DNA from 3 places in the Streptosporangium jomthongense genome. Region 2 is predicted to be linked to each of the others. Evidence: riboswitches for the same ligand, from Rfam matches in the RefSeq annotation. Region 2 holds a riboswitch; each other region holds the start of a gene.
What was found. A riboswitch is a leader RNA that binds a small molecule or an ion and turns the genes downstream of it on or off. The one in region 2 is predicted to bind cyclic di-AMP.
Positions count from the first base shown of each region.

Region 1 (5,582 bases), 260 kb from region 2:
GCGCCGGTAGTCGGCCCCGGGGTGATGGCCCGCCAGGGCGTCGACGTCGGCCAGCGTCGTCTCGCCGCCGCGCCGGTCGATGCGGGCCAGGCGGTCGAGTTCGGCGACGGCCAGACGGCCCGCCTCGGCGGCGTGGGCGGTCGCCTCCGCGGTCATGACGGGGTCGGCGAGCCGCAGGGCCGCGGCCGAGGCGACCGCGATGCCGGTCAGCCGGTGCGCGGCCACGTCGTGGAGTTCGGCGGCCAGCCGGTCGCGCTCGGTGGTCGCGGCGAGTCTGGGGATGGCGGCCGAGGCGGCGCGGTAGGCGGCGAGCGAGGCCCGGCCCGTCCTGCGCCGCCGGTGGGAGCGGCCGAGGGACCACACGACGGCGGCGGCGCCCGCGGCGAGCGTGCCGAAGCCTGCGGCGTCCCTGAGGCTTCCGTTCACGACGCCGATCGTGATCGCCACCACGAGGGTGACGGCGACGGCCCCGGCCGCCGCGGTTCCCGCCGTGCCGTACAGGGCCAGCGCGTAGAGCGCCGCGACGGTCACCAGCGCGGCCAGGCAACAGCCGAGGGTCAGTGACACGCGCTCACGCTACCGGGTTCGCCCGTGATGTCCGGAAGAACGAGCCTCCCACCGGCCCCGCGCCCGGGAGCCGATGGGAGGGGTTCGCGTGCCCTACGGCCTCACGGCCCGTACGGCGGGTACCGGGTCACACGCGCTGCCAGAGCGCGGGGACGTTGGCGGGCTCCCAGCCGGGCAGGGAGGTGTGCGCCTGCAGGCACCGGTAGGCGGAGCCGCCGTAGGTCACCACGCTCCCGGCGTAGTAGGAGACACCGGCGGCCCAGGGCTGCGCGGGCGGCGTCGCGGTCGTCGTCAGCGTGGGCGTCGAGGTGTGGGAGACGGTCGGGGTGGGGGTCGGGGTGAGCGTCGGCGTCACCGTGGGTGTCGCCGTCGCGGTCGCCGTGGCGGTCGGGGTCGGGGATGGGGTCGACACGTTGCCGAAGGTCACGTCGGAGCAGGTGTAGAACGCCTCGGCGCTGTCCGAGCGCTGCCAGATCGAGTAGACGATGTGGCGGCCGGTCTTCGGGGGCAGCTGGCCCTGGATGACGTACTCGCCGTTGACCTTGGACGGGTTCCTGACCTTCGCCAGCAGGGTGGAGTCCAGGTCCGACCACTTCAGCGGCTGGAGCGGGTCGAAGCCGTCCTTCGTGATGTAGATCTCGAAGGTGCCGGGGTGGTCGGCGGTGTAGGGGTAGCGGAAGGTGTAGGCGCCGCCGCCGGTCGGCATGGCCGTGGAGGGCCAGTCGGTGCGGGCCGCGTCGTAGGCCCGGTACTTGGCGCGTCCGGCGCTGCACAGCTGCCCGTCAGGGATGATCTCCCTGTGCTTTCCGTTGGCGGTGCCGATGTTCAACTCGTCCCAGTCGTAGAGCGGCTGGGTGTCCCATTTGCCGACGGCGGCCTTGCAGGCCGGGGTGTCGGGCGACTCCGGGTTCTCCAGATAGCAGGCGTAGACCCGGCTGACGGGTGTTCCCATCGATCCATGGGCGGACGCAGAACCGGCCATGACCGTCGAGAGCAGGACGGGTACGGCCGCCGCGGCGGCGATCGCACCAAGCTTCCGATTGTTCATGAAGGGCTTCTCCTGGGGGTGTAAGGGCGGAGAACGTGCAGGTCAGGCCCATGATTACGGGTCAATTATTAGGTAAGTTTCCTAACAGTTTCACCGAACTTAACGCCATGGGCGGAGTGGGGTCAAGACCTGGCCAATGTCCCTTTCTTGGGGGTTGAAGGTAGATCTTCTGGGGTTTTCATGGCTTTTGCTTTGCTTTGTCCGTTTGTGGTGGGTAGTGTCCTAGTTGTTCTCGACCGGTGACTTGCCCCTCACGAGAAGGAGCGGTCGGTCGACGTCGAATCCCGAAGCCTCCCGAGGGCGACGGGAGCCGGGGACCCACCTTTTGGGGTGAATCCGCCGCGACAACGCGGCGGTAGGGCAACTCCACCGCCCGAACCCGTCAGCTAACCCGGTAGACGAGATGGAGAGGAGATCCCCTCATGGATCACGTCGTCGCCTACCCACCGGCACGCACCGCCTTCGCGCGGATCGACTGAGACTTCCGCCGCGCCTGACCGCGGCACCCCCGCTCCGCACCGCGCTCCGTGTACGCCCGCCTGTTTCCTGGTGCGGCCTCTCTTCCCTGTGAGCGCTCACGCCCCGTGCCCCACTGATCGCCGAACGTCTTCGGCCCGGCACGAGCGGCTGTCCTGTTCCCTCGTGAAAGAGCCCTGTCTTCATGCGTTTCTCCGCTGCCCTGCGCCATCGTCTGCTCGCCGCCACCCTCCTGAGCGCGAGCGTCCTGACCTCCGCGGGTGTCGTCTCCGCGCTGCCCGCCGCAGCCGACACCGGCACCGGAACCACCGCCACCGCCCCGGCCGCCGCTGAGCCCGTCCTGCTCAAGGGCTCGACCAAGGCCTCCTACTTCTGGGACGACTCCTCCGGCCGCGCCGGTGACACCGGTCTGCCCGCGAGCGGCAAGCCCATGCAGAAGGGCATGATCGCCAGCCCGAGCTGGCCGCTGTTCACCGAGGGCTACGTCCTCTACAACGGCAAGAAGGCCAAGTTCTTCGTCGGCGACCGCGGCCCCGGCGTGCCGTCGAGCAGCGGCGTCATGATCGACCTCGACGCCAAGACCTTCGCCGACCTGACCGGTGGCAGCTTCAACTCCGACACGCTGGGCGTGGACGGTGTCGACGGCCAGGGGCACATCAAGGTCGAGTACGTCATCACCAAGTGGGGCGACGGCGTCGGCAAGAAGAACTACCCCGTGGCCTTCTCCAGCGGAGCCTGGAAGCTCATGGACCACAACCCGGCCACGCCGCCGCAGACCGCCCTGGCCGACGCGCCGCGGCCGTAACCCCTCATCGCGAAATATCCCCCAGCCCCGAAGGCCCCCGACCCCCTTCGGATCCCCGCTTCCTGAGATCCCCGAAGGTCCCGCTCCTCTCCCGGGACCCCTCCTCCGATCCCCCTCGGAGTCCGAGACCCCCTCAGGAAGGACGAGGGCGGGCACCCCGCACAGGTGCCCGCCCTCGTTCCGTGTTCACCGGCCGTGCCGTACGGCCTGCGGGCCGGACCCTCGGTCCCTCCTCGGCGCCGCGTGGTCCCTCGCGGTCGTCCTCGCCGCTCCGGTCACCGGGGCGTCCGGGCGCGGGAGGTGATGGCGGCCAGGTTCTCCGCCGTCCTGCGTCCCTCAAGCCGCAGCAATCCGAGGTTGGACCCCGGGCGGGCGAGGATCGTGAGGACGATCTTCGGGCCCGCGGTGTAGAGGAGCGCGTAGCCGCCGGCCGCGGAGACCAGCGTCTCCTCGAAGGTTCCCCTGCCCGTCATGTCCGCCATCCGGCGGCTGAGGGCCAGCAGCGCCGAGGAGAGGGCGCCGGTCTGCTCGGCGAAACCGCCGTCCAGGTCACTGGCTATCGTCAGGCCGTCCGCGCCGCACACTACGCTTCCGTCCACATCGGGTGTCCGCTCACGTAGCCGGGTCATCTCCTGGCGTACCTCGTCGCGGATTTCCACCGGCACCCTCCTTCTGGTCCGCTTCAGCGTCCGCGGTTTCACGGGCGTCCTCGAAGGCGTCGGACCGGGCTCAGGCAAGTGCCCTCAGCGCGTTCCTCAGCCGGATGAGCAGGTCGACGTCGGCGGGGTCGCCCGCCGTCACGGTCCCCCCGGGAGCCCCGGCGGGAGGTCCCGTCGCGGGCGGGCACGGTGGCCCGGCCGTGTCGAAGCACCCTCGCGGGCCGGACCGGTGCCGTTCCTCACGCGGGAACGGCGGGGCGGTGAGACCCCCGGCACGGGCGGTCAGGTGACCCGACAGGGACTGGAGACGATGCCGCGCCAGGGCCAGATCAGCGTGATGTACATCAAGACGGACATAAATCACGAGCAGGCCGTCGAACACCGTTTCCAATGGTTTTAGTAAATGGTATCCGTCGTCGGTGGTTATGATCACTTCACGGATTCCAGTGGGCTCGCCGGGGAGGCTCACGGCGAGGCCGTCGAGCATCGCCCGTAAGGTCTCGCCGAGCCCCGCGACGGCCCTGCCCGCGCCGGTTTCGCGGGCCGCGCCGCCGCCCGCCACGGCCGTCCCGCCGGTCTGGTCGATCAGCACCGCGTCCAGCGCACCGGGGATGGCCATGGCCTCGGCCAGGCAGCCTTCGATTCCGAGCACGGGGTCCCCCTCGCCAACGACTCCACAACGCCGCCCGGTCAGCGTAGGGAAACCGCTCCGAACCCGGAGCTATTCATGAAAAGTCAGATATGGCGAGGAAAAGAATTCCGCCGGGCGGTAGAAGGTTTGTCAACCGGCGGGGGAACGTTTGCTACTCGTCGGGGAGGAGGGCTTTCTCGTCGGGTTTGTGGACAAGAACATTCTTCACATATGACTCGGTCGAGGCGGGCAGTCCGACGTCCTGCCCGGCTTTCTCGGAGATGAACCAGCGGTGGTCGAGCACCTCGTGGAAGAGCTGGGCCGGCTCCAGTTTGCGCCGCATGTTCGCCGGTACGGCCTCGATCGTCGGCTGGAACACCTCGGCCAGCCACCGGTGGGCCACGACCGCCTCGTCCTCGTGGCGCAGGCCGCGCGCGACCCGGAAGGCGTCGAGGTCGTTGAGCAGCCGCCTGGCCTGGTTCTCCTCGACGTCCAGACCGGTGAGCCTGAACAGCCTGTGCTGGTGGTGTCCCGCGTCGACCACCTTGGGGCGCACGACCAGCCGTCCCGTGCCCGCCTTGCGGCGGACCATCATCTCGGCGACGTCGAAACCGAGGTCGTTCAGCTTGCGGATCCGCTGGTCGATCCGGTGCCAGTCCACCTCCTCGATGATCTCGTCGGAGGTGAGCTCGCCCCAGAGCCTGTGGTAGCGCGCGCAGACCGAGTCGGCGACCTCCTCGGGGTCGATCGAGGAGTGCAGCAGCTCGCCCGCCTGCAGGTCGAGCATCTCGCCGAACAGGTTGACGTGCGCGACGTCGATGTCGTGCAGCCGCTGCCCCTCGCTGATCATGGGGTGCAGCTCCCCGGTCTCCGCGTCGACCAGGTAGGCGGCGAAGGAGTCGGCGTCCCTGCGGAACAGCACGTTCGACAGCGAGCAGTCACCCCAGTAGAAACCGGTCAGGTGCAGCCGCACCAGCAGTACGGCCAGCGCGTCGAGCAGCCGGGTGAGCGTCTCGGGGCGGATGGTGCCCGACATGACCGCGCGGTAGGGCAGGGAGAACTGCAGGTGCTCGGTGACCAGCGCGGAGTCGAGCGGCTCACCGTCGGCGTCGGTCCTGCCGGTCACCACGGCGACCGGCTCGACCGCCGGGGCGTCAAGCCGGTTCAGGTCCCACAGCAGGCGGTACTCGCGTTTGGCGTAGTGCTCGCTGATCTCCTTGATCGCGTAGACCTTCCCGGAGAGCCTGGCGAAGCGCACCACGTGCCGGGAGATACCCCGGGGCAGGGCGACCAGATGGTGGTCGGGCCAGTTCTCAAGAGGGATGTCCCAGGGCAGCCGGATCAGGTCCGGGTCGCTCGGGGTGCCGGTGAGCTGCAGGGGCATCGCGTCGATCC
Region 1 is NZ_JBHSBC010000001.1:272,291-277,872, reverse strand. Features, by position in the region: gene ACFOYY_RS01295 (ATP-binding protein) at 1-567, opposite strand, end outside; gene ACFOYY_RS01290 (lytic polysaccharide monooxygenase) at 695-1,615, opposite strand; cyclic di-AMP (ydaO/yuaA leader) riboswitch at 1,881-2,031, shown strand; gene ACFOYY_RS01285 (hypothetical protein) at 2,277-2,897, shown strand; gene ACFOYY_RS01280 (roadblock/LC7 domain-containing protein) at 3,173-3,556, opposite strand; gene ACFOYY_RS01275 (hypothetical protein) at 3,627-4,208, opposite strand; gene ACFOYY_RS01270 (DUF4032 domain-containing protein) at 4,360-5,571, opposite strand.
Region 1: linked by a shared signal. The riboswitch ahead of ACFOYY_RS01285 (hypothetical protein) and the one ahead of ACFOYY_RS00095 (coiled-coil domain-containing protein) in region 2 are both predicted to bind cyclic di-AMP.

Region 2 (5,582 bases):
GGCGGGCTCGGCCCCCAGAGCGTGGGCGACCCGGGCCGCCAGCAACCGCCGGTTGAGCGATCCCCAGCGTACGGCGTCGTCGTGCATCGCCAGGTAGGCGCCGGGATCAGGGGCGGGGCCCGCGCCGTGGACCGCGGTGTGCTCCCGCAGGATCCGTTCGCCCAGCCCCCGGGAACCGCTGTGGACGACGAGGACGAGGTCGCCCGCGGCGAGCCCGAGACGGCTCGCGTGGCCCGGGTCGAAGACGGTCCCGATCCGGGCCAGCTCGACGAAATGGTTGCCCCGGCCGACCGTCCCGAGGCCCTCGACGTGACCGGCGGGGATGTCGCCCTCCACGACGGCCCAGGCCGGATCGTCGGCGTCCTGCTCGGGGTCCAGTGCGCGATCGAGGTCGGGGAAGCGGGCGGCGAGCTTCTCGGGCACGGCGCGCTTGAGCTTCATGGGGAACACGGCGATGCCGCAGCCGATGTCGGAGCCCACCAGGAACGGGTACAGCACGGTCGACGCCATGGCGGCGCCGATGGGGGCGCCCTTGCCGGGGTGCAGGTCCGGCATGGCGGCGACGTGCGTCATGCCGTCGAGGGCGGCCACCTGGTGGCACTGCGTGAGGGCGTCGGACTCGATCCAGCTCTCGGGGGAGGCGAACACGGCGACGGTGGCCGGGCCTGCGGCCGTGGACGGCAGAGGGGGGCGTTGTTGCGACAAAAGGCTCTCTTCCCTTAAAGGGGCAGGCTGACAGCGCCGCGGGGCGCGTTGACGCCGTGGCGTCTCGGAGTGGCGGGGCGCTGTCCGTCAGAGCGTCATGGACACGGCGCCATGAACACCACGTTCCCTGAGCCCGCCACGCGAGGGCAAACGGTTTTGCGCCCACCGCCGTCTCGCGACCCGGCCGGCGTACGGGAAGCACGAGGCCGGCGCCTTCATCGAAGCCCGGATGAGCAGGGCGATCGGTAGTGGCGGAGAGTCTTTTTCTGACTGTGTGAATGCTGGTCGGTGAAATCACATCTGGCAGGGCGGTGGCATGGAGGCGTTGGCCTCCAAGGGGCCGGGCGGGGAGAGGTGCCGGCTGGACGAGCGGCGCCTGCAGCGGCTGCGGGCCGGGTTGGAGCGTGGTCCGGCCGCGCACGGATATGTGGAGGACCAGCGTTGGACGCCGGCCTGAATCACCGACCTGATCGCGGTGTTGTTTCACGTCCGCCACACCTTGCGTGGGGTGTCGTGTCTTCTGCACCGCCTGGGCTGGAGTCCGCAGATCCCTGCGCAGCGGGCTGTTGAGCGCGGCGAGGGGGGTGATCACCTCGTGGGTCGTCGAGGAGTGGCCGGCGATAGAGGGCGGCGCTCGACCTGGGCGCCCGGCTGTGCTGGGAAGACGAGCGCGGGCAGAACCTGAGGCCGCCCCGGGGCCTCCTGGACGTGGATCTTTACCTCGCCGTCGACCGGCGGCCTCTCGACGACCAGTGTGCCGGTGTCGGCCCCAGATCGCCTCGGGAGCTTCGTGACCACTTCAACCGTTGGCGGATGCGTTGCCGCGCCCAGAGCGCCGAGACCGTGGGCACGATGGCGGCCGGAGGCTCAGGAACCAGCCACGTTTGTGGGCGCGGTCCAGCCGGTGGCTCGGATCCACTCGACCAGGTCCAAGGTGGCCGGCTCGATCGAGCGCACCGCCGCGGGGTCCGATCTTCTCTAGTACATCGAGATGTGCACGTGGTCGTAGTGGTTGGCGGTCACACCGCCCCGGTTGGACATGGCACGCCAGCCGGAACCGGTGTTGATGCGCTGACGCCAGATGACGTATTTGACGCCGAGCCTGTCCCTGTTCTTCAGCGCCCAGGCGGCGAGCTCGTCGCCGAGCTTGACGTTGGCCGCGGTGGGCATGGACCCGCCGGTGCTCATCATGAAGTCGCAGGCCCGGCCGAGGGGGTGCTCGCCCCCGTCGTTCGCCGATCGGTAGCAGCCCACCTCGTGGGGTAGCTGGAAGGCCTGTCCGACGGCCTCGCGCATGATCCGCGTGCGGTCGGTGATGTTGTCGGACCCGGTGGGCAGCTGGGGTGCCCAGCTGCCGTCGGAGCGGCGCCCCGAGCCTGTGGGAACGAGCTGTTCGAGCTTGTCCTCGATCACGCGGACGACCTTCTCCGCGTCCTCACGCTGAACCTGCACCGTCTTGGCCTCCTGCTCGATCTGCCTGGAGAGCTGGGCCGTCCTGTCCGCGGCCTGTTTCATGAGGTCCCGGCTCCGGGCGAAGCCCTGCAGCTGGGCGATCTGCTGGGCGGTCAGCTGTTCCATGACGGCCGCGCCGCCCACCTCGGGGGCCGACAGGATCGAGGGAAGGTCGAGGGGGCCGTTCTGGTAACGGATCTGGACGATGGAGGCGACCTCCCTGCCCGCCTCGGCGTAGGCCGCTTCCGCCTGGCGCAGGTCGGCCTGCGCGACCTTCTCCGCCTCCTGCGCCTTCTTCAACGACTCCCGTTTGGCGGCGTACGCCTCGATGAGCCGGTCGACTTTCTTGTTGAGCTGGGTCAGTTCGGCGCGGAGCCGGGACTCGTCGGGCTTAGGCGCGGCGCCCGCCGTTCCCGTGCCGCCCAGGGCGAAGGCGAAGGTGAGGGCCGAGGCCAGGCAGGCGGCGGCCGTACGTCGATGGAAAGCGGGGGACAGAGCCGTCACAGCTCTCCTCTCCTCACGCCGACCGGGTTAGCTGACGGGTTCGGGCTGGAGGAAGCCCTTCCACCGAAGTGGTTCACCCCAGATGCATGGGTCCCCGGCTCTCAGGTGAGGCACCTGAGATTAGGCATATCGTGCTGTTTGTCCGATGCGTGAGGATAGTAATGGTAAAAAGGTGACCGCGCGACCCCGAGTCGAGACCGATCGGTGATCATTCCGTGATAACGGCGCGCAGGCGCCGAGCTGTCTCCTCAGGCGGAATGTCGTTCACGAAGGCCCCCATGGCCGACTCGGACCCGGCGAGATACTTGAGCTTGTCCGGCGCCCGGCGGATGCTGAACAGCTCAAGATGCGTGTACGCCAGGTCCCTGCCCACCCGCACCGGTGCCTGGTGCCAGGCCGAGACGTACGGCATGGGCACCCCGAACAGCCCGTCCAGGCGGCGCAGCACCTCGGTGTAGAGCGGTCCGAACGCCGCGCGCTCGGCGGGGTCGAGTCCGTCGAGGCCGGGAACCCCGCGGTGCGGGTAGAGATGGACCTCGACCGGCCAGCGGGCCGCGGCGGGCACGAACGCCGTCCAGTGCTCGTTGGCCGCGACCACACGCTCGGCGGCCTCCCGTTCGGCCGCGAGCACGTCGGCGAAGAGGTCGCCACCGGTGCGCTCCCTGTGCCGCCGCGCCGCGCCGAGCAGGGTCCGGGTACGCGGGGTCACGTAGGGATAGGCGTAGATCTGGCCGTGCGGATGGGGCAGGGTGATGCCGATCTCCGGGCCGCGGTTCTCGAAGCAGAACACCTGCTCGACCCCGGGCATCGCGGAGAGCGCGACGGTGCGGTCGATCCACGCCTCCATCACCAGCTCGACCCGCTCGGGAGAAAGCATGGAGAAGGAGGAGTCGTGCTCGGAGGTGAAGCAGACGACCTCGCACCTGCCGACGCCGGGCCGTACCTCACTCAGGCCGCCGACCTGCGGGTAGGCGCCCAGGTTGGTGGAGAAGGACGGGAAGCGGTTCTCGAAGACGGCCACGTCGTAGGTGGGGGAGGGGATCTCGGTCGGACGGCCGGGCGCCGACGGGCACAGCGGGCACTCGTCGGCGGGCGGCAGGAACGTACGGCCCTGCCGGTGCCCGGCGACCGCGACCCACTCCTCGGTGAGCGGGTCGTAGCGCAGCTCGGAGGCGGCGGGCCTGGGCGGCAGGTCGCGCGTGTCGACCGCGCCGCGCTCCGCGTCGTCCCGCAGGTCGAAGTAGAACAGCTCGCGGCCGTCGGCCAGGTGGGTCGCGGTGCGCCTCATCGGTCGCGGGTCCCGTCACCGGCGACGACCAGCTCACCGACCCTGGCGGCGAGTTCCTCGCGGGCCTCCCGCCCGAGCCCGGAGTCCGTGATCAGGACGTGGGCCTCGGACAGCTCGGCGATCGTGCTGATCCCGACCGTCCCCCACTTGGTGTGGTCGGCGGGCACGACCAGGCGGTGCGCCGAGGCCACGAGCGCCCGGTCCGTCTCCGCTTCGAGCAGGTTGGGGGTGGTGAACCCGGCGCGGGCGCTCATCCCGTGCACGCCGAGGAACAGGGTGTCCACGTGCAGCCCTCTGATGGCCGCGACGGCCACCGGGCCGACCAGCGCGTCCGAGGGGGTGCGCACCCCGCCGGTCAGCACCACGGTGCGGTCGGCGCGCGGTGCGCGGTGGAAGACCTCGGCGATCCGGATCGAGTTGGTGATCACCGTCAGCTCTGGCACGTCGATCACGAAGTGGGCGAGCGTCCAGGTGGTGGTACCCGCGGAGAGCGCTATCGCCGTGCCCGGCCTGACGAGCCCGGCGGCGTGCCTGGCGATCGCCTCCTTCTCCGACTGCTGACGCGCGGACTTGGCGGTGAACCCGGGCTCCTCGGTCGAGCCGGGTCCCGTGGCCGTCGCCCCACCGTGGACCTTCTCCACGAGACCGCGCTCCGCCAGCGCCTCAAGGTCCCTGCGGATCGTCATGTCGGAGACACCGAACTCGCGGACCAGGTCGGCGACCCTGACCCCGCCACTGCCGCGCACCCGTTCGAGAATCACCTGCTGCCGCTGCTGGGCGAGCATCGATCCCTCCTTAATCCACCAGACTCCAGCAAATTACCACAGACTCACAGGAGTGAATGTTGGATTATGGGGGTTAAGTGCTCACAGTCGCTCAAGCTCGGCATGGATGTTGGCCCGCGCCCGCGTCTCAAGGTCCGCGACGTGGAAGATCACGGGAAGGTCGAGCAGCGAGCGCAGCACCGCGGCCCTGCCCTGCCTGAAGAGCTCGTCGGGGACGAAGAAGTACTCCTCCCGCACCGCCGCCGCGTAGACGGCGTACTCCTGAGGAGAGGAGGCGAGGATCGCCAGGTCGGCGTCGCACAGCACGGCCCCGTCGGCGTCCCCTGGCTCGGGGGCGTGTGTGATCGTGAGCCTGACCAGCCGCGCGACCGTCCCGACAGCCTCCGGTGACATCCCGAGCTCGGGCAGCGCCCGCTCGGCGAGCCTGGCGCTGCGCTCCTCGTTGTCGCTGCGCCGGGGGTCGTAGACGGCGTCGTGGAACCAGGCCGCGAGCCGTACCAGGTCCGGGTCGGCGGCACTGCCGGCGAGCGCGTCGACGTGGTCGAGTACGGCCGTCAGATGTGCGGTCGTGTGGTATTTGCGGTGTGGCTCGCCGTACCGGGACAGCAGGTCCGCGCCGAGCCGGTCGGCCTCGGTTCCGGCCAGGAGGCGCCAGCGCTCCATCAGCTTCTCGCTCATGCGAGGCAGCCTAGATCCGCCCTCTTGTACGGCGGGTGCCCCGGGAGGAACGTAAGAGGCGGATCCCGCACCCGGCGGGGTTCACGGAAGGAGGCCGCGTGGGCAAACGAGCGCGTAAGAACCGGGCCCGCAAACGGAACAAGGCCAACCACGGAAGACGCCCGACGTCG
Region 2 is NZ_JBHSBC010000001.1:14,073-19,654, reverse strand. Features, by position in the region: gene ACFOYY_RS00110 (RNA ligase RtcB family protein) at 1-705, opposite strand, end outside; gene ACFOYY_RS00105 (hypothetical protein) at 1,022-1,162, shown strand; gene ACFOYY_RS00100 (helix-turn-helix domain-containing protein) at 1,163-1,390, shown strand; gene ACFOYY_RS00095 (coiled-coil domain-containing protein) at 1,684-2,661, opposite strand; cyclic di-AMP (ydaO/yuaA leader) riboswitch at 2,664-2,798, opposite strand; gene galT (galactose-1-phosphate uridylyltransferase) at 2,870-3,949, opposite strand; gene ACFOYY_RS00085 (DeoR/GlpR family DNA-binding transcription regulator) at 3,946-4,734, opposite strand; gene ACFOYY_RS00080 (HD domain-containing protein) at 4,816-5,412, opposite strand; gene ACFOYY_RS00075 (50S ribosomal protein bL37) at 5,511-5,582, shown strand, end outside.

Region 3 (5,582 bases), 490 kb from region 2:
GAAGAGCTCCTGGGCGTAGTGGAAGACCGACGTCGCCGGGTCGAGGCTGAGCGGGCCGTACGGCGTGAGCCGCGCGTCGTGCCAGCCCTCCCCCTCGGTGTAGTCGATGGAGATCATGTGGTCGGTGAAGGTCTGACCGAATCCGGGATTCGCCAGTACCTGCTCGCGCTCGGCCGTGGAACGAGCGTGGTCGGAGAGCTGCACGTCGAAGGTCAGCTTCTGAGCGGTGGTCATGGCGGCGGTCCTTCTCTTCGTGGCGGAGTGCACCTACGGTCCATTCTGGGACGGAGCAGGCACCGGAAAACTACTGCATATATGCCAAAATCCGGCAGTCTGCTCGGTGAGACGAACAAAAAAAGACGCGCCCGGCGGCTCTGCTGAGCCACCGGGCGCGTCTGGGGTCGTGCGGGCGGCTTGTCAGCCGGCTACTCGGGCGGTGATGTCGTCGCCGATCTCGTGGGTGGTACGGCTCGCCCACCCGGTCTGGCGCTCGACCAGGTCCTCGGCCACGGCCTGCTCGACCTTGGCCGCCTCCTCGGTCAGGCCAAGGTGGTCCAGGAGCATGGCGACCGACAGGATCGTGGCGGTCGGGTCGGCCTTGCCCTGGCCCGCGATGTCCGGGGCGCTGCCGTGGACCGGCTCGAACATGCTGGGCGCGGTGCGGTCGGGGTTGACGTTCCCGCTGGCCGCGAGGCCGATGCCACCGGCGACGGCGGCGCCGAGGTCGGTGATGATGTCGCCGAAGAGGTTGTCGGTGACGATCACGTCGAACCGCTCCGGCTGGGTGACGAAGAACATCGAGGCCGCGTCGACGTGGTAGTAGTCGGTGGCGACGTCGGGGTACTCAAGGCTGACCCGGTCGACGGTACGGGACCACAGGTCACCGGCGAAGGTGAGGACGTTGGTCTTGTGGATCAGCGACAGCTTCTTGCGCGGCCTGCTGAGCGCCTTCTCGAAGGCGTAGCGGACGACGCGCTCGACACCGTAGGCGGTGTTCAGCGACTCCTGCGTGGCGATCTCGTACGGCGTGCCGCGGCGCAGCGCACCACCGGCGCCCGCGTAGAGGCCCTCGGTGCCCTCGCGGATGACGACCATGTCGATGTCCTCGGGGCGGGAGCCGCCCAGCGGGGTCGCGACGCCGGGGAAGAGCTTGACCGGACGCAGGTTGACGTAGTGGTCGAGCTCGAAGCGGAGCTTGAGCAGCAACTCGCGCTCCAGGATGCCCGGCGGCACACTGGGGTCGCCGACCGCGCCGAGCAGGATCGCGTCGTAGCCGCGCAGTTCGTCGAGGACCGCCTCGGGAAGGACCTCACCGGTTCTGTGGTACCGGCCGGCACCCAGGTCGTAGGTGGTGGTCTCCACCTTCGTTCCGACGGCTTCGAGGACCTTCAGGCCCTCGGTGACGACCTCGGTCCCGATCCCGTCTCCAGGGATGACGGCCAGACGAACATTGCGCGAATCCATAACGGGCACCCTATCTGCTCTGTCTCGACAATCGAACCACCGATCTCACCCCTCGGACACTTCCCGCCCCGGAAGGCCTTGAAAAGTTTGTCCTGTTTGCGATCTTTTGACCGTTTCGTTAAGGTCCTGGCCATTCGTATCGTCGCCTAATTCGCGCAGGCCATCCCCCTCTTTCGGTCCGCGCGGAGCCGGGGAACCACTTCCGGGGTCCACGGGGCGTCCGAGCCGCACTCCGTCTGGCGGAGCACGTTTCCGGCGTTTTCCACGAGGCCCCTCGGGGCGAGTCGGCGCCACCACGCGCCGTAGGGCGACCTCCACGCCCGAGCCCGACAGCTCACCCGGCCGGCCCTATGGAAGGAACGGTCCTGAACGGCAAGACCTACCCCCGTGTCCTGACCCTGATCGTCACCGGCTCGACCATCCTCGCGACACCCGCCGTCGCACTGGCGGACTCCTCCCTCACCACCACCTCCCCCACTCCTCTCCTCGCGCTCGCCGCCGCCGGATTCGCCCTCGCACACCCGGCCCCCACCGCGGAGAGCTCCCGGACCCCGCTCACCACTCCCGCCGTCGAACCCGCCCCGGCCGGGTTCTCCGGGACCGCGCGGAAGGTCCCGGCCTGGAAGAAGGCGCTGAACTGGGCGATGTCCAAGCGCGGCACACCGTACGTCTGGGGCGGCACGGGCAGGGGCGGCTTCGACTGCTCGGGCCTGATGCTCCGCGCGTACGGCGCCGCGGGCATCCGGCTGCCCCGCACGACGACCCAGCAGTACTCCGCGTTCGCCAGGAAGATCTCCTGGAAGAACCTCAAACCCGGTGACCTGGTCTTCTTCCACAACCTCGGTCACGTCGGCATGATCACCAAGCCCGGTTACATGGTCCACGCCCCGCGCAGCGGCGACGTGGTCAAGGTGGAGAAGCTGCAGGCCTGGCGCCGCGCCAGCTTCGCGGGAGCCGTACGGCCGGACCCCAAGGGGGTCGAACTCGCCGACGAGCGGGCCGAGCTGGACACGGCGATCAGGCAGTCGACCCAGGCCGGTACGGCCCTCGCCCGCTGACCCACGCCTCTCCCGGTCCCGGGCGCCGCACCGCCCGTGGCCTCGGAGGGACCCGGCTCAGGAGGAGTGCGGGGGCACTCCGCCGTTGTCGCGGCGGTCCAGCGCGGTCTGCAGGGCCTGGGCGGCCTCGTTCTCGTTGTCCTCGGGACGGTTCCAGGGATACATGTCGTACATGACGCTTCTCGTCTCGTTCGCACGGAGCTGGCTGAAGGAGGAAGGGGAGCCTGGACCCTGGTCACGGGCCCTCATCGGATCGCGGATCCGGATCACGGATCGACGGGAAACCGGGGCCGACGAACGCCATCACACCGCGGCGAGTTGCCGGCCCGCCCCTGTGTCAGGCCTCGCCGCGGCAGGTAATAAGTACGAGAACCTGGCGCATTACCAGCCATAATAACCGGCCCTCCGCAATCTGTCTCACCCCTCGTGCAGGCTTCTCATATATTGAGACGAGGCTCGGCCGGAAAAGCAGACGGCCCCCGCCCCGCGAACGGGGACGGCGGCCGTGGGAGCCGTGCTCCGGGATCAGTCGGCCAGGTCGACCGAGCGGCCGCTGTCGGCGCCGATCTCGCCGCCGATCTGGTCGATCACCTCGGCCGGGATGGCAGAGTCGACGGTCAGCGCGATGAGGGCCTTGCCGCCCTTGGCGTCCCTGGCGACCTGCATGGAGGCGATGTTGATGCCGTGGTCGCCGAGGATGCGGCCGACGACGCCGACGACGCCGGGGCGGTCGTCGTAGGTGAAGAACGACAGGTGGTCGGTCGGCTCGATCTCCATCTGGTAGCCGTTGACCTCGACGATCTTCGTGACCTGCCGCGGGCCGGAGAGCGTGCCGGAGACCGAGACGGCGCGGCCGTCGGCCAGGACGCCGCGGACGGTCACCACGTTGCGCCAGTCGGGGCTCTCCGCGCTGGTCACCAGCTCGACGGTGACGCCGCGGTCCTTGGCCAGGAGCGGGGCGTTGACGTAGGTGACGGAGTCCTCGATCACGTCGGTGAAGACGCCCTTGAGGGCGGCCAGCTCCAGCACGCGGACGTCCTGGGAGGCGATCTCACCGCGCACCTCGACGTCGAGCCTGGTGGCGACCTCACCGGCGAGGGCGGTGAAGACGCGGCCGAGCTTCTCCGCCAGGGGCAGACCCGGCTTGACGTCCTCGGCGACGGCGCCGCCCTGGACGTTGACGGCGTCCGGCACGAACTCGCCGGCCAGGGCCAGCTTCACGCTGCGCGCGACCTGGGTGCCGGCCTTCTCCTGGGCCTCGTGGGTCGAGGCGCCCAGGTGCGGGGTGACGACGACCTGGTCCAGCTCGAACAGCGGGCTGTCGGTGACGGGCTCCTTGGGGAACACGTCGATGCCCGCGCCCGCGACGCGGCCTTCCTTGATCGCGGAGTAGAGGGCGCCCTCGTCGATGATGCCGCCGCGCGCGACGTTGATCAGGCGAACCGACGGCTTGACCTGGTGCAGCTCGCGGTCACCGATGAGCCCGACGGTCTCCTTGGACTTGGGCAGGTGCACGGTGATGAAGTCGGACTCGCGCAGGACCTCTTCGAGGGAGGCCAGCCTGACGCCCATCTGCGCGGCGCGGGCGGGCTGCAGGTAGGGGTCGTAGGCGATCAGCTCGACGCCGAACGGCTGCAGGCGCTGGGCGACCAGCTGGCCGATCTTGCCGAGACCGAGGATGCCGACGACCTTCTCGTCCAGCTCGACGCCGGTGTACTTCGAACGCTTCCACTCGCCGCCCTTGAGCGCGGCGTGGGCCTGGGCGACGTTGCGGGCCGAGGCGAGGATCAGCGCGACGGTGTGCTCGGCGGCGCTGGTGATGTTGGAGGTGGGGGCGTTGACGACCATGACGCCTGCCTTGGTCGCGGCCTCAACGTCGACGTTGTCGAGTCCGACGCCCGCGCGGGCGACGACGCGGAGCTTGGGCGCGGCGGCGATCGCCTCCGCGTCCACCTGGGTGGCGCTGCGCACGATGAGCGCGTCCACGTCGGCGAGGGCGGGCAGGAACTTGGCGCGGTCGGCGCCGTCGGTGTGGCGGACCTCGAAGTCGGCTCCCAGGACGGCGAGACCTGCCTCGGAGAGTTCCTCTGCGACCAGTACGACGGGCTTGTTCACGGGCTGGATCCTTTGGAGACGTGGAGGCTGCGGACGGACCTCTCGTAGTCTATCGAGGCTTGTGAACGCGTTCACGAGTGTCCCGCGATCCGAGACGGTTACCCACTTCGTACACCTTCTATGCCTACAAAATTCATCTTGGTCTTGATCTAGATAAAACTTCGCGATTACCCTGATAAGCCGTGGTTCTCTACCTAAGGTTCCGTGTATGAGCATCGGGAACCCCGCTCTCGGCGACGTACTCTCGCAACACGGCAGCCCGCACCGGCTGCTGACGGCGCTGGCCGAATACGGGCTCCTCGTGGCCGTGCGCCCTGATCGCTCCGTCGTGCTCGGCACGACCCAGACCGGCGAACGGGTCCTGCTCGGCTACACCTCGCAGAGCACCTACGCGCGCCACCGCGGCAACCACGCCCTGTCGGCGTGCGACGCCGACACCATCCTCGACATCCAGCGTGCCACCGGCGTGCGCGAGATCGTGATCGACGCCGCGGGCCCGGCGGCGGCGGCCGTACCGATCGAGGATCTCCAGCGCCACCTGCTCTCCACCCGCACCGGCCCGACGCCCGCGCTGTCGAGCGCGGCCCCGACGGCCTACGCGACCGGAGCGATGGCCACGGTCCCGCGTGCCTCCGTGCCTCCGGTCGTCCCCGTGGCTCCGGCGACCCCGGTGGCTCCCACAGTCGCTCCCACAGTGACTCCCGCGGCGGGCCGGCGCACCAGCCCGGCCCCCGTGCCGCCCGCGCCCGCCGCCCAACCGTGGATCCCCGCGCCGCGTCCCCACCTGTCGGGGCCGATGCAGATGGTCGACCCCGGTTACGGGCGCTGCACACACCCGATCCTGCCCGCGCTGCGCTTCGCGATCTCCTACGTGCTCGCCGACTACCCGCTCGTGCACCACGTGTGGATCTCCGAGGCCAAGACCTCCTCGGGGGCCCCCGGGAT
Region 3 is NZ_JBHSBC010000001.1:501,451-507,032, forward strand. Features, by position in the region: gene ACFOYY_RS02435 (branched-chain amino acid aminotransferase) at 1-234, opposite strand, end outside; gene ACFOYY_RS02440 (3-isopropylmalate dehydrogenase) at 418-1,464, opposite strand; cyclic di-AMP (ydaO/yuaA leader) riboswitch at 1,613-1,827, shown strand; gene ACFOYY_RS02445 (C40 family peptidase) at 1,815-2,522, shown strand; gene ACFOYY_RS02450 (hypothetical protein) at 2,580-2,792, opposite strand; gene serA (phosphoglycerate dehydrogenase) at 3,048-4,637, opposite strand; gene ACFOYY_RS02460 (hypothetical protein) at 4,846-5,582, shown strand, end outside.
Region 3: linked by a shared signal. The riboswitch ahead of ACFOYY_RS02445 (C40 family peptidase) and the one ahead of ACFOYY_RS00095 (coiled-coil domain-containing protein) in region 2 are both predicted to bind cyclic di-AMP.